3 regions of the Duganella sp. GW821-FHT01E12 genome follow, and region 1 is predicted to be linked to each of the others. Evidence: predicted binding sites of a transcription regulator. Region 1 holds the regulator's gene; each other region holds the start of a gene.
The links. Region 1 encodes sigma-54, which starts transcription at its own class of promoters, with help from an activator protein. Its sites were predicted from a motif close to TGGCANGNAANCTGCTTT; they were not measured.
Positions count from the first base shown of each region.

Region 2: glnA (type I glutamate--ammonia ligase) is a predicted target of sigma-54. The motif match lies at 2,645-2,662, and genes of this name have one in related genera.
Region 3: AC07WS_RS24715 (CmpA/NrtA family ABC transporter substrate-binding protein) is a predicted target of sigma-54. The motif match lies at 2,556-2,573, and genes of this name have one in related genera.

Region 1 covers NZ_JBWKWR010000001.1:998,433-1,003,601, forward strand. Annotated here, with positions in the region: gene AC07WS_RS04295 (KdsC family phosphatase) at 1-284, shown strand, start outside; gene lptC (LPS export ABC transporter periplasmic protein LptC) at 297-890, shown strand; gene lptA (lipopolysaccharide transport periplasmic protein LptA) at 919-1,518, shown strand; gene lptB (LPS export ABC transporter ATP-binding protein) at 1,521-2,273, shown strand; gene AC07WS_RS04315 (RNA polymerase factor sigma-54) at 2,279-3,757, shown strand; gene hpf (ribosome hibernation-promoting factor, HPF/YfiA family) at 3,835-4,194, shown strand; gene AC07WS_RS04325 (enoyl-CoA hydratase/isomerase family protein) at 4,286-5,169, shown strand, end outside.
Region 2 covers NZ_JBWKWR010000005.1:109,982-115,150, reverse strand. Annotated here, with positions in the region: gene AC07WS_RS16245 (transglycosylase domain-containing protein) at 1-410, shown strand, start outside; gene AC07WS_RS16240 (TAXI family TRAP transporter solute-binding subunit) at 572-1,936, shown strand; gene AC07WS_RS16235 (rhodanese-like domain-containing protein) at 1,933-2,391, opposite strand; gene glnA (type I glutamate--ammonia ligase) at 2,703-4,118, shown strand; gene AC07WS_RS16225 (DUF4124 domain-containing protein) at 4,244-4,729, shown strand; gene glnL (nitrogen regulation protein NR(II)) at 4,726-5,169, shown strand, end outside.
Region 3 covers NZ_JBWKWR010000011.1:55,383-60,551, reverse strand. Annotated here, with positions in the region: gene AC07WS_RS24725 (ABC transporter ATP-binding protein) at 1-194, opposite strand, end outside; gene ntrB (nitrate ABC transporter permease) at 207-1,106, opposite strand; gene AC07WS_RS24715 (CmpA/NrtA family ABC transporter substrate-binding protein) at 1,119-2,291, opposite strand; gene AC07WS_RS24710 (ANTAR domain-containing response regulator) at 2,677-3,300, opposite strand; gene can (carbonate dehydratase) at 3,403-4,080, opposite strand; gene dnaJ (molecular chaperone DnaJ) at 4,183-5,169, opposite strand, start outside.

The DNA of each region.
Region 1 (5,169 bases):
ACCAGGGCGGCCACGACAAGCTGACGCCGTTCAACGCGCTGCTGGAAAAGACCGGCCTCACCGCCGAGCAGGTCGGTTTCATCGGCGACGACGTGGTCGACCTGCCCATCCTCACGCGCGTCGGCTTCGCGGTGGCCGTGCCGAACGGCCGCGCCGAGGTGCTGGAGCGCGCCCACCACACCACGGTGGCCGCCGGCGGCCGCGGCGCGGTGCGCGAGGTGTGCGAGCTGCTGCTGCACGCGCAGGGCAGCTACGAGCGCGTGATGGCGCAGTTCCTGGTTTGACGGGGAGCGAGCATGCATAAGCGAACAGCCCACCGCTGGCAGTTGACCATCGTGATGGTGGTCGGCGTGTTTGTCGCCGTCGGCAGCTTCTGGCTGGTGCAGGTGGTCAACCAGGCCGGCCAGGAAGCGCAGGCCGACCAGCACCGCAACGAGCCGGACTACATCATCGACCGCTTCAGCCTGGTACGCATGAACAAGACCGGCCAGCCGGCCTACATCATCTCCGGCGAAAAGCTGACCCACCGGCCGATCGACGACGCCTCCGACATCGACAAGCCCTATGTGCACAGCCTGTCCGCCGACCAGCCGCCGATGAATATGCATGCCGACACCGCCCATGTCGACCAGGGCAATACGCGCGTCAAGCTCAATGGTAATGTGGACGTGGTGCGCCCGGCCACGCCGAAGGCGCAGGCGCTGCGCATGACGACCTCGACCTTGACGGTGTACCCGGACGAGGAACGGATGGAAACCACCGCGCCGGTGGCGCTGGAAATCGGCAACGCCACCGCCAACGGCGTCGGCATGAAGGCCAACAACGCCACCCGCGAAGTGCAGCTGGGCGGACGCGGGCAGCTGGTGCTGCCGCCGCGCCCCGGCCATTGAAGAACCAACGATGATGAATGGAATGATGATGAAAAAATTGATGTTCTCGGCCGCCGTGCTGCTGATGGCGGCCTGCGCCGCCCACGCGGAAAAGGCCGACTCCACCAAGCCGACCACGATCCAGTACGACGATCTGCAGATCGACGACGTCAAGCAGGTCAAGACGCTGATCGGCAATGTGATCCTGACGCGCGGCACGCTGCTGCTGAAGTCGCCCAAGGCGGTGATGACCACCGACCCCGAAGGCTACGACTTCGTCGTGCTGACCAGCACGCCCGGCACGCCCGCCACCTTCCGCCAGAAGCGCGACGGCGCCGGCGACCAGTGGGTCGAGGGCGAGGCCGAACGTATCGAGTACAGCAACAAGACCGACCTGGTCAAACTGTTCTCCAAGGCCAAGGTGCGCCGCCTCGAAGCGGGCCGCCTCAGCGACGAGGTCAACGGCGAGTTCATCTCCTACGACAGCCGCAAGGAACAGTTCGCCGTGAAGAACACCGTCACCGGCGAGAGCAAGCCGGGCGCCGGCCGCGGCACCATGGTGATCCAGCCGACCATCCGCCCGGCCGCGCCGGCCACCGCGCCTGCAAGCACGCCGGCCGCGTCCACGCCGCCGGCCACGGAGAAGTGAGCATGGAACCATCCTGCGGTAGCACCCTGATCGTACGCGGCCTGCAAAAGACCTACGGCAAGCGCCAGGTCGTGCATGACGTCTCGCTGCAGGTCGAATGCGGCGAAGTGGTGGGCCTGCTCGGCCCCAACGGCGCCGGCAAGACCACCTCGTTCTACATGATCGTCGGCCTGGTGCCGTCGGACGCCGGCAGCATCGACATCAGCGGCACCGACATCTCCTCGCTGCCCATCCACCGCCGCGCCTCGCTCGGCTTGTCCTACCTGCCGCAGGAAGCGTCGGTGTTCCGCAAGCTGACGGTGGAAGAAAATATCCGCGCCGTCCTCGAAATCCAGAAAGTGGACGGCAAGCCTTTATCCAAGGCTGCCATTGATGAACGGCTCAATACCCTGCTGGCCGATTTGCAGATCGAAAAGCTGCGCGAGAACCAGGCGCTGTCGCTCTCGGGCGGCGAGCGCCGCCGCGTGGAGATCGCGCGCGCACTGGCGACCAACCCGCGCTTCGTGCTGCTCGACGAACCATTCGCCGGGGTCGACCCGATCGCCGTGATTGAGATCCAGCGCATCGTGCGCTTCCTCAAGGAACGCGGCATCGGCGTCCTCATTACCGATCACAATGTGCGCGAGACGCTGGGCATCTGCGACCGCGCATATATCATCAACCAGGGCACGGTATTGGCTTCAGGCCGGCCAGACGACATCATCGCCAACGAATCGGTGCGTCGCGTGTATCTGGGTGAACACTTCCGTATGTAAAACCCATGAAACAGTCTTTGCAACTGCGCACGTCGCAGCACCTCGCGCTGACGCCTCAGCTGCAGCAGTCGATCCGGCTGCTGCAACTGTCGACGCTGGAGCTGCATCAGGAACTGGAACAGCTGCTGACCGATAATCCGCTGCTGGAGCGCCTCGACGACCCGCTGGACCGCTCGCTGCGGCTGCTGTCGGACGGCGCCATCAGCCAACAAGCCCCGGTCGGCGACGCGCCGCCCGAAGGCCCGCCCAACGCCCAGGAAGCCCCTGCCGCCGACGCCGACAACTACGACGGCCCGGCCGCCGACACCGAAAGCACCAGCAGCGACGCCGACGTCGACTGGAGCGACGCCGGCCGCAGCAAGGCGCCCGACGACGAGGATTCGCGCCCGCAACTGGAGGCCAGCCACTGCACGCTGCGCGAGCACCTGATGGAGCAGATGCGCGTGACGGTGCTGGAGATGCGCGACCGCGCGCTGGTCGAGCTGATCATCGACGCGCTGGACGAGAACGGCTACCTGGAGGAATCGCTGGACGAGATCCACGCCCGCCTGCCGGAGGAGCTGGAGGTGGACCTCGACGAGCTGCGCACCGCCTTGTCGCTGCTGCAAAGCTTCGACCCGATGGGCGTGGGCGCGCGCAACGCGTCCGAATGCCTGGCGCTGCAGATCAAGCGCCTGCCGGGCATACCGATGGTGACGCGGCGCATGGCGCTGGCCATCGTGGAAAATCATTTGACCTGGTTCGCCCAGCGCGACTTCAACAAATTGAAGAAGGCGTTGGTGTGCGACGACGAGGATTTGCGCGAAGCACAAACCGTCATCCGCCAGTGTAATCCGCATCCGGGCTCGGCGTTCGCGTCGGACGTGTCGGACTACGTGGTGCCGGACGTGATCGTCAAAAAAGCGCGCAACGGCTGGCAGGTCAGCCTCAACAACGACGTCATGCCGCGCCTGCGCGTGAACGCCATGTACGCCAACCTGCTCAAGCAGGGAAAAGGCGAGGGCGCGATGGGCGCGCAGCTGCAGGAAGCGAAGTGGCTGATCAAGAATATGCGCCAGCGTTTCGACACGATTTTGCGCGTCGCACAAGCGATAGTAGAACGACAAAAGAACTTTTTCTCCCATGGCGCGGTTGCCATGCGCCCCCTTGTGCTTCGCGAAATTGCTGATACACTGGGTCTACACGAGAGCACTATTTCTCGCGTAACAACTCAAAAATATATGCTGACCCCGCATGGCATGTTTGAGTTGAAATATTTCTTTGGTAGCCATGTCGCCACCGAAGCGGGGGGGGAAGCAAGTTCGACGGCGATACGCGCACTCATTGTGCAATTGACAGGAGCAGAAGACCCGAAAAATCCTTTATCCGACAGTAAGATTGCGGACATGCTGGGAGAACAAGGCATGGTGATTGCGCGACGAACTGTTGCCAAATATCGCGAAGCGTTGAAGATCCCGCCAGTCAGTCTCCGCAAGTCTTTGTAGTTCCTTGGTTCCTGCGCGCCCGGTAGCAATGGGCCCCGCACTAACCGTAAGAAGCGACATCATCTTTAGGAGTGTGTATGAATCTCACCATCAGTGGACATCATCTCGAAGTGACCTCGGCCATCCGTGAATACGTGCAGAGCAAGCTGGAACGCGTCACCCGCCACTTTGATCAAGTGATTGATATTGCTGTCATCCTGACTGTAGATAACCTTAAAGAGAAAGAGAAACGCCAGAAGGCTGAAATCAACCTGCGCATGTCGGGCAAGACCGTCTACGTGGAAAGCCTGTCCCAGGACCTGTACGCCGCCATCGACACCTTGGTCGACAAGCTGGATCGGCAGGTCATGAAGTACAAAGCCAAGGTCCAAGAGCACGGCCACGATGCGATCAAGCATCTCCCGGATAGCTACGAACCCGCTGCCGCCGCCCTATAACAACGGCCTCGGCACCATCAAACTAAGGGCGCACTGGCGCCCTTTTTTGCGCCCGCATAGAATAGGGTTTTCACCACTATCCTGCGACCTCATGAGCGAATACGTCCACACCAGCGTCAGCAACGGAACCGGCTACATCACGCTGGACCGGCCCAAGGCCTTGAACTCTTTATCGCTGGCGATGGTGCGCGATATCACGCAGGCGCTGATGGCGTGGCGCGACGACAGCGGCATCGCGGCCGTCGTCATCCGCAGCAGCAGCGAGAAGGCCTTCTGCGCCGGCGGCGACATCCGCTTCTTCTACGACGCCGGCCGCGCCACGCCGCAGGGCGGCAGCGCGCTGGTGGAGGATTTCTTCACCGAGGAGTACGCGCTCAACCACCTGATCCATTTTTATCCCAAGCCCTACATCGCGCTGATGGACGGCGTGGTCATGGGCGGCGGCATGGGCGTGGCGCAGGGCGGCCCCGATTGCCGCGTGCGCATCGTCACCGAGCGGACCAAGATGGCCATGCCGGAAGTGAACATCGGCCTGTTCCCGGACGTGGGCGGCAGCTACTTCCTGTCGCGCGCGCCGGGCAAGCTGGGCTGCTATCTGGGCGTGACCGGCGTGACCATCGGCGCGGCCGACGCGCTGCACGCGGGCCTGGCCGACCACTTCGTGCCGGGCAGTGAGATGGCGGCGCTGTCGGCCCTGCTTGACGCGACGCCGGGCGCCGGCTTGCGGGCCGCCATCGCCGCCTTCGCCGCGCCGTTCAAGGACGCGGCGGGCGACAGCAAGCTGGCCGCCGAACGCGCCGCCATCGACCGCCACTTCGGCGCCGGCTCGGTGCCGGCCATCGTCGCCTCGCTCAAGACGGACGACAGCGCCTTCGCGCAAAAAACGCTGCAGGTGATGGCCACGCGCTCGCCGCTGATGATGTGCGTGACCCACGAGCTCATCGAGCGCGGCGCCGCGCTGGACGTCGCCGGCTG
Region 2 (5,169 bases), on a different contig from region 1:
TGTCGGACGGCACGGCCAAGCGGGCGCGCATGGCCTTCGTCGGTTCGGACGGCAAGGTGATACCGGTCGGCGGCAAGACCGGCACCGGCGACCAGCGCTTCGACGTGTACGGCGCCGGCGGACGGCTGATCGAATCGCGCTATGTGAACCGCTCGGCGACGTTCGTGTTCAACATCGGCGAGCGCTTCTTCGGCTCGATGACGGCGTATGTGCACGGGCCGGGATCGAAGAACTACGACTTCACCAGCGCGCTGCCGGTGCAGCTGCTGGTGGTGCTGGCGCCCAACCTGATGCCGCTGATCGAACCGCATCCGGTCGCCAAGCCGGGGGCGACGCCGCCGGTGATCGTCAAAACCGGCGGCAACGCCACCGCCTCCACGACGCCGCCGCTGCAAGCCTGCGGCGGTTGATTCCACCCCGCACGGCGGCACACCAGGGTCGGACCCCGCATGGGGTCCGACCCTCGGCCTTAAAGGGGTAAAGCGCCGCTCAGCCGGCGGCTTCGCGTTTCCCTTGCATAGTCGCGCATTTGTTGGCAATGTATCAGCCCATGAAACCGATACGTCACCACATGTCCAAAATCCTCAAGTTCACGCAATTCTCCGTGCGGGACTTGTTCGTCGCCGCCGCGCCTTCCATCGCCCTGATTGCCGCCATCTGCGCACTGGCCTACTGGCTGGTCGATCCGGCGCCGCCGCGCACGGTTCGCCTGGCCACTGGCCAGGAAAACAGCGCCTACTCCGAATTCGGCAAGAAGTACGCGGCCGCGCTGGCCAAGCACGGCGTCAAGGTGACGCTGGTGCCGTCGGCCGGCTCGGGCGAAAACCTCAGGCGCCTGAAGGCCGGCGAAGTCGATATCGCCTTCGTGCAGAGCGGCTCCACCAACGAGGAGGCCGCCGAGCGCGAGGGCCTGACCTCGCTGGGCAGCCTGTTTGTCGAGCCGCTGTGGCTGTTCCTGCGCGAGACCAAGGGCAAGCCGCCCATCACCCAGCTGACCCAGCTGCGGGGCATGAAGATCAACTACGGTCCCAAGGGCGCCGGCGCGCCGCGCCTGTTCCGCCAGGTGCTGGAACTGAACGGCGTCGAGAAGGGTGAGGTGGAGCGCTTCTCGCTGGCCAACACGCCGGCCACGGTGGAGCTGCTGGAGGGCCGCATCGACGGCCTGGTGTTCACTTCCGCGCCGGAGGCGCCGCTGATCCAGATGCTGCTGCAGACGCCGGGCATCAAGCTGTTCAACTTCAACCAGGCGGAAGCCTACGCGCGCAAGCTGCCCTTCCTGAGCCATGTGGTGCTGCCGCAGGGGATCGTCGACCTGGGCCGCGACATCCCGGCCGAGGACTACAATCTGATCGCCCCGACCGCCACGCTGGTGGCGCGCGACGACCTGCATCCGGCGCTGGTGGATTTGTTCGTGCAGGCGGCCGCCAGCATCCACAGCGGCGCGGGCTGGTTCTCGCAGCAGGGCCAGTTCCCGTCGGCCAAGTACACCGAGATTCCGGTCGACGCCGAGGCGGCCAAGTACTACAAGAGCGGCCCGCCGCTGCTGCAACGCTACATGACGTTCTGGCTGGCCAATTTCCTCGACCGCATGTGGGTGGTGGTGGTGGCGCTGGGCGCGTTGTTGCTGCCGCTGTCCAAGGTGGTGCCGCCGCTGTACGTGTGGCGCATCCGTTCGCGCGTGTACCGCTGGTACGGCCAGCTGCGCGCGGTGGAGCAGGCGGTGGAGGAGGCGCCGGAGGATATCCGCATGCAGGTCTACGAGCGCCAGCTGCTGCGCCTGAACGAGATCGAAGACTTGGTCAACCAGGTGTCGATCCCGCTATCGTTCGCGGACGGCTTGTACGGCTTGCGCAGCCACATACAGTTCGTGCGCAAGCGCATCCAGTTCCTGATGGGCGAGTCGGCGCCCGCTCCGGATGAGGCTGTGGCGGTCTAGGCGCCGATCCAGGGCAGGTCGGCCTTGCACCAGCCGTTGATGTTCTTGCGGTGGCCGCGCTCGTCCTTCTCGCCCTCGAAGCCCTCGAGGATGTCGTAGCAGTGCTGGTAGCCGTGCTCGGTGGCCAGCTTGGCCGCGCTGCGCGAGCGCACGCCGGAGCGGCACAGGAACAGGATCACCTGGTCCTTGCGCGCCACCGAATTCAACTGCTCGATGAACTCGTGGTTGGCGATCCCGCCCGGATACAGGTTCCACTGGACCGCACCATGTTGGGCCTCCGGTATCGCCACCCGGCCGACCCAGTCGCGCTCCGCATGGGTGCGCACGTCGACCAGCTTGACCGCGTTGTCCGCGCTGACCAGTTCATACGCTTCCTGCGGCGTCACGGCGCCGGCATAGGGCCAGTCTTTGCTGCGGCTGCGCGCCAGCGCAAGAATCTCGTCTATTTTGCTCATGTCATGTTCCAGAAATAAGTTTGAGTTTATTATAGGCTTCCTGCGTGTGCACCACACGCGGACGCACCAAAGCCGTGCAATTTTGAGGAAATTCCCCGAAATGCACAGATACGGTGCAAAATCTCGAATATGCACTGAGTTGGTGCGGTATTGAGCTGCCTCAAATAGCGTCACCTGGGCTTGCCCGTGAATTTTAGATTCATTTGCCGGCGAGTTCAAAGACGCTATCGACACAAGCCCCGGAACTTTAGGCTGGCATGAATACTGCTTACCAAGAGCGCACGAGCCCCACATTCCTTTAGGAGATACGCATGGCAATGACAGCCGCAGAAGTTCTGAAAATGGTCCAGGAAAACGAAGTCAAATTCGTTGATTTCCGTTTCGCCGACACCCGTGGTAAAGAACAGCACGTCACCGTGCCTGTGTCGCACTTCGACATCGACAAGTTCGAATCGGGCCACGCCTTCGACGGTTCCTCGATCGCCGGCTGGAAAGGCATCGAAGCTTCGGACATGATTCTGCTGCCAGATCCAAACACCGCGAACATCGACCCGTTCATGGAAGAGACCACCCTGTTCATGCAGTGCGACGTGATCGAACCGTCGGACGGCAAGGGTTACGACCGCGATCCACGCTCCATCGCCAAGCGCGCTGAAGCCTACCTGAAATCGTCCGGCATGGGCGACACCGCCTACTTCGGCCCTGAGCCAGAGTTCTTCATCTTCGACAGCGTGCGCTGGAAGATCGACATGTCCGGCTGCTTCGTCAAGATCGATTCCGACGAAGCCTCGTGGTCGACCGACAAGGAAATCGAAGGCGGCAACAGCGGCCACCGTCCTACCGTCAAGGGCGGCTACTTCCCAGTGCCACCAGTGGACAGCTTCCAGGACATGCGTTCGGAAATGTGCCTGATCCTCGAATCGCTGGGCATCCCGGTCGAAGTGCACCACCACGAAGTGGCCGGCGCCGGCCAGAACGAAATCGGCACCAAGTTCTCGACCCTGGTCGAGCGCGCCGACTGGACCCAGAACCTGAAATACGTGGTCTGGAACGTGGCCCACAGCTACGGCAAGACCGCCACCTTCATGCCTAAGCCTATCGTTGGCGACAACGGTTCCGGCATGCACGTGCACCAGTCGATCTGGAAAGACGGCGTCAACCTGTTCGCCGGCGACGGCTATGCCGGCCTGTCCGACACCGCGCTGTTCTACATCGGCGGCATCATCAAGCACGCCAAGGCGCTGAACGCGATCACCAACCCAGGCACCAACTCGTACAAGCGTCTGGTTCCAGGCTTCGAGGCACCGGTCAAGCTGGCCTACTCGGCCCGCAACCGCTCGGCCTCGATCCGTATTCCGCACGTGGCCAATCCTAAGGGCCGCCGCATCGAAACCCGCTTCCCGGACCCACTGGCCAACGTCTACCTGTGCTTCGCCGCGCTGCTGATGGCCGGCCTGGACGGTATCGCCAACAAGATCCACCCGGGCGAGGCAGCATCGAAAGATCTGTACCACCTGCCGCCGGAAGAAGACGCGCTGATCCCGACCGTGTGCTCGTCGCTGGAAGAGGCACTGGACGCACTGAACAAAGACCGCGAGTTCCTGACCCGTGGCGGCGTGTTCAGCGACTCCATGATCGACGCCTACATCGAACTGAAAATGCAGGACGTCCAGCGCATGCGCATGACGACTCACCCTGCCGAGTTCGACATGTACTACTCGCTGTAATTGCAGCGCGCCGGCCACGCCGGCGCCTGTGATGAAGCAAAAAACGCGGGGCGAGCGGCGCTTTCCCCGCGTTTTTCTTTGGATGTTGTATATTCGGGATGGATAGTTCCACCCACGGATTACGAATGACAACTAGTTTCAAACGATGTGTAGTGCTGGCGCTGCTGGGCTGCGGCGCGGCCCATGCGCAGATCTACAAATGCGTATCGCCCAGCGGCAGCATCGAGTACACCGACGTCAACCGCGGCAGCCATTGCAAGTCCATGGACTTGCCGGGCACCGTGATTCCGGCGCCGCCGCGCCGCCAGGGGACGCCTGCGCGCAGCGTGCCGGCGCCGCTCAGCACGCCGGGCGACTTTCCCCGCGTCGACAGCGCCGAGCAGCGCGCGCGCGACGCCGACCGCCGCGCCATCCTGGAGGACGAGCTGAAAAGCGAGACGCAAAAGCTGGCCGAGCTGCGCAAGGAGTTCAACAACGGCGAGCCGGAACGGCGCGGCGACGAGCGCAACTACGCCAAATACCTGGACCGGGTGGCCGGCATGCGCGACAGCATCAGCCGCTCGGAAAAGAATATCGAAGCCTTAAAACGTGAGATCGCGAATATCCGATGACCAGTTTGAACCCCATCAGTCACAACGCCGGCAAGCACCGGCCGCCGGCCCTGGCCGGCCTGGAGCTGCTGGCTTCGGCCGTGGTGCTGCTGGACGCCGAAGGCCGCTTCGTCTACGCCAACGCGGCCGCCGAGAATTTGCTGGAGAGCTCGCTCAAGGCGCTGTCGCGCCAGACGCTGAGCGCGCAGTTCCTCAATCCCTGCGAGCTCGACAACATCTGCACGCAGGCCCGCGAGCACAAGTTCTCCGACCTGCGCCAGGACCTGATGCTGGAGCGCGCCGGCCGCGATCCGCTGCATGTGCACAGCATCGTCTCGGCGCTGGAAGACCCGCCCGGCCACGTGCTGATCGAGCTGCGCGAGCACCTGCAGCACCTCAAGCTGGACCGCGAGGAGCGCATCCTCGACCAGAGCCAGGTCAACAAGGAGCTGATCCGCAAC
Region 3 (5,169 bases), on a different contig from region 1:
CCGTCGGTGGGCTTGAGCAGGCCGGCGATCAGGTTCAGCAAGGTCGACTTGCCGCAGCCCGAGTGGCCGATCAGCGTGATGAACTCTCCCTTGCGCACCGTCAGGTCGATCTCGCGCAGCGCGTGGAATACGCCCTTCCGGGTGTGGAACACCATCTCCACGCCTTCGATATCGATGAATTTTGGCTCGTCCATGATCGCGCTCCTTTAGTTGGATACTTGTTCGTAGGTGAAGGCGCGGGCCAGCGCCATCAGCGCCTGCTCCAGCAGCAGCCCGACCACGCCGATGGCGACGATGGCGATGATGATGTGCGGGACATTGAGGTTGTTCCACTCGTCCCACACCCAGAAGCCGATGCCCACGCCGCCGGTCAGCATCTCGGCCGCGACGATCACCAGCCACGCGGTGCCGATCGACAGCCGCACGCCGGTCAGGATGTAGGGCAGCGCGGACGGCAGCAGGATCTTGGTCAGCACCTTCCACTCCGTCAGGTTGAGCACCCGCGCCACGTTCATGTAATCCTGCGGCACGCGCTGCACGCCGACGGCGGTGTTGATGATCATCGGCCAGATCGAGCAGATGAAGATCGACCAGATGGCGGCCGGGTTGGCGGACTTGAACACCAGCAGGCCGATAGGCAGCCAGGCCAGCGGCGACACCGGCTTGAGCAAACTGATGATCGGCCCGAACATGCTGCCGACGAACTGCACGCGGCCGATCAAAAAGCCCAGCGGGATGCCGACCAGCGCCGCCAGCCCGAAGCCCACCGCCACGCGCTGCAGCGACGCGAGCACGTTCCAGCCTATGCCCTGGTCGTTCGGGCTTTTGCTGTAGAACGGATCGGAGAACAGCTTGACCGCTTCCTGCAGGGTCACCAGCGGCGTGGGGAAGCTGCTGTTCTTGATGGTGATGATCTGCCAGACCAGCACCAGCAGCGCGGCGCCCAGCAACGGCGCGACGATCTTCATCGCGGTGGCGGACACTTTCTGCCGCGTGCGCGCCGCAGTGTTGGCCGCCAGCGGACGGCGGGGACGGCGTACCGCGGCCGGCGCCGGTGCGGCTGCCGGTACTGGTGCGGCGCTTTCAGGTTGGAGCATGGCGTTCATGGCATTCCCTCATCAGGCTTTGATCTTGAACGAGGCGGCGAACGCTTTCGGGTTCTTGCCGTCCCACACGGAACCATCCATCATCTTCGACGTGCGCAGCGGGCTTTTCGGCACCGGTGTCTTGGTCATCGCCGCGGCGTCCTTGTACAAATCGATCTGGTTGACCGAGGTGGCCACGGCCAGGTAGTCCGGATCGTCCTTCAGCAGGCCCCAGCGGCGGTGCTGCGTCATGAACCACATGCCGTCCGACAGATACGGGAAGTTAACCGCGCCGTCGTTGTAGAACTTCATGTAGTTCTGGTCGTCCCAGGTCTTGCCCAGGCCATTCTGGTAGCGGCCCATGATGCGCTGGTCGATCGCATCCTTGCTGGTGTTGACGTAGGATTTGTCGGCGATCACCTCGGCCATCTTGTTCTTGTTGGCCAGCGAGGCATCGATCCATTTGCCGGCGTCCAGGATGGCGGCCATCATCGCGCGGCAGGTGTTCGGATATTTTTTCGCGAATTCCAGCGTCGAGCCGAGCACCTTCTCCGGGTGGTCCTTCCAGATGTCCTGGGTGGTGGTGGCGGTGATGCCCACGCCGTCCATGATGGCGCGGTGGCCCCACGGCTCGCCCACGCAGAAGCCGTCCATGTTCCCGACCCGCATATTGGCCACCATCTGCGGCGGCGGCACGGTGATGACCTTGGCGTCCTTCATCGGGTTGATGCCGTTGGCGGCCAGCCAGTAGTACAGCCACATCGCGTGGGTGCCGGTCGGGAAGGTCTGGGCGAAGGTGTATTCGCGCTTGTCGGTCTGCATCAGCTTGGCCAGCGACGAGCCGTCGATGGCGCCCTTGTCGGCCAGCTTCTTCGACAGCGTGATGGCCTGGCCGTTGTTGTTCAGGCCCATGAGCACCGCCATGTCCTTCTTCTGGCCGCCGATGCCCATCTGCACGCCGTACAGCAGGCCATACAGCACATGGGCCGCGTCGAGGTCGCCGTTGGCCAGCTTGTCGCGCACGCCGGCCCAGGAGGCCTCCTTGCTCAGCACGAACTTGACGCCGTACTTCTTGTCGAAGCCCAGCACCGAGGCCATCACCACCGACGCGCAGTCGGTCAGCGGAATGAAGCCGATCTTGATTTCTTCCTTCTCCGGCTTGTCCGAACCCGCCGCCCACACCCCACCCGTTGCCAATCCCAACATGCTTCCCCCCGCTACAAGACCTGCGCCATGAATGATTTGCCGACGCTTGGTGTTCACAACGTTCGCATCGGATGGCAGGTCGTTCCCTGCTCGTGGCTTTTTTTCGTATTCCATCGCAAATCCCTCAAGTAGTCAGCAGAACAAAACGGCAAAAAAAAAGTCTACCCAGCGTGAACGGATTCACGTGTGTAGACGTCGTTGTCTGGTGGACCTCACCGCCGTTGGCGAGGTACATCAAGCGCATCGTTGCGCTTGCTTACAGGCTATGCAATGTCCATGCCAGCAAGTTTGCAGAGGAAAGAGCGGGGAATCGGGAGGATGGCGGCGCTGTGTGATGGCGCAGAAAACGCACCGCGATTGCGCGGTGCATCATTTTGGACGGGCGTCAGCCCAATAGATCTTCGACGTCGATGATGCGCTGGGCCACCTCGGACAGCTTGAGGTTCTTGCTCATGGCCATGTTGCGCAGCTTTTGGTAGGCCTGCTCTTCGCTGAAACGTTGGCGCTCCATCAACAGGCCCTTGGCGCGTTCGATGATCTTGCGCTCGGCCAGCTTGCTCTTGGTGTCGGACAGTTCGTCCAGCAGCTTCTGCTCGCGTTTGAAGCGCGCCAGCGCCACCTGCAGCACCGGCTTGATGCGGTCGCTCTGCAGGCCGGCCACGATATAGGCCGACACGCCGGCCGCCATGGCGGCCTCCATGCTCTCGGTGTCGTCGCTCTCGGTGAACATGACGATGGGGCGGCGCTCGTCGCGGGTGGCGATGACGATGTGTTCCAGCACGTCGCGCGCATCGGATTCGGCGTCGACGATGATCATGTCCGGCTGCAGCTGGGCGATGCGCTCGGGCAGGTACATATCGGGCGGCAGCGAGGCGACGATGTCGTAGCCCGCCTCCAGCAGGCCGATGCGCAGCGCGCGGGCCCGCTCGGCCTGCGCGCGCAGCGCTTCGTCATCCTCGTCGCCGGCGTGGATGATGGTGTTGACGACCACGATACGTAAATGTTTCATGGTCGTCATGCGGAGTATGGAAGAGAGTTCATGGCCTTACTGCAAGCAAGAATCAATCCATTCTACGGCACAAAGCAGCCTCTCCGCCAGCGGCAACGAAGATCAGCTCAGTTCCGCCTCGTACACCCCCAGGCGCTTGGCCACGCGCGGCGCCAGCTCGTGGGCGGCTGCGACGGTCATCTCCAGGTCGTGCAGCTTGCCGTCCTTCAGGCCGTAGACCCAGCCGTGCACCGTGACGTTCTGGCCGCGGTCCCACGCGTCCTGCACGATGGTGGTCTGGCAGACGTTGGACACCTGTTCGACCACGTTGAGCTCGCACATGCGTTCCGCGCGCAGCTTGCTGGTCAGCACATCGCCCAGGTAGCGCTCGTGCTTCTGGTGCACGTCCTGCACGTGGCGCAGCCAGTTGTCGGCCAGGCCGACGCGGGTGCCCGTCATCGCCGCGTGCACGCCCTTGCAGCCGTAGTGGCCGACGATGATCACGTGCTTGACCTTCAACACGTCGATGGCGAACTGCAGCACCGACAGCGCGTTCAGGTCCGAGTGCACCACCACGTTGGCGATGTTGCGGTGGACGAAGACGTCGCCAGGCGCCAAGCCCAGCAGCTCGTTCGCCGGCACCCGGCTGTCCGAGCAGCCTATCCACAGGTATTCCGGCGAGGCTTGCTGCGCCAGGCGGTTGAAGAAGTCGGGATCGCGCTCGACCTCCGATTCGGCCCAGCGGCGGTTGTTGTCCAGCAGGTTGCTCAACGGGGAATTGCTGGTGTCCAGATCACTCATGATGCTCCTCTCGTACATAAGAAGACCGCCGGTCCACCCGAAAAGGTGGCGCGGCGGCCCGATATTACCAAGACTGCGTGACGTCGCAGTTACTCAACTCGCTTACTCAAAAAAATCCTTCACCTTGTCGCGCCAGGTCTTGCTTTGCGGGCTGTGCTTGGCGCCGCCCTCGGTGGTGAGCTTTTCGAAATCGCGCAGCATGTCCTTTTGCTTCTCGGTCAGCTTGACCGGGGTCTCGACCGCCACGTGGCAGAACAGGTCGCCAGCGAAGCCGGAACGCACGCCCTTGATGCCCTTGCCCTTGAGGCGGAAGGTCTTGCCCGACTGGGTGCCTTCGGGGATCGTGAACGACACTTTACCAGACAATGTCGGCACCTCGATGTCGCCGCCCAGCGCCGCCTTGGCGAAGGAGATCGGCATCTCGCAATGCAGGTCGTCGCCCTCGCGCTGGAACACCGAGTGCGGCTTGATGTGGATCTCCACATACAGATCGCCCGACGGCCCGCCGTTGGTGCCCGGCTCGCCGTTGCCGGACGAGCGGATGCGCATGCCGTTGTCGATGCCGACCGGGATCTTCACCTCCAGCGTCTTGTTGCGCTTGATGCGGCCCTGGCCCGAGCATGCCGCGCATGGCTCGGGAATGATCTTGCCGGTGCCGTGGCACTTCGGGCAGGTCTGCTGGATGCTGAAGAAGCCCTGCTGCATGCGCACCTGGCCGTGGCCGGCGCAGGTCGAGCACGTGACCGGCGACGTGCCGGGCTTGGCGCCCGAGCCGTGGCAGGTGTCGCACTTGTCCCAGGACGGCACGCGGATGGTGGTGTCGAAGCCGTGCGCGGCCTGTTCCAGCGTGATCTCCAGGTTGTAGCGCAGGTCGGCGCCGCGGTACACCTGCGGGCCCTGGCTGCGGCCGCGGCCGCCACCGAAGATGTCGCCGAAGATGTCGCCGAAGGCGTCGCCGAAACCGCCGGCGCCGCCGCCGAAGCCGCCACCGCCGCCCATGTTCGGATCGACGCCGGCGTGGCCGTAGCGGTCATACGCCTCGCGCTTCTCCGGATTGGTCAGCATCTCGTAGGCTTCTTTGACTTCCTT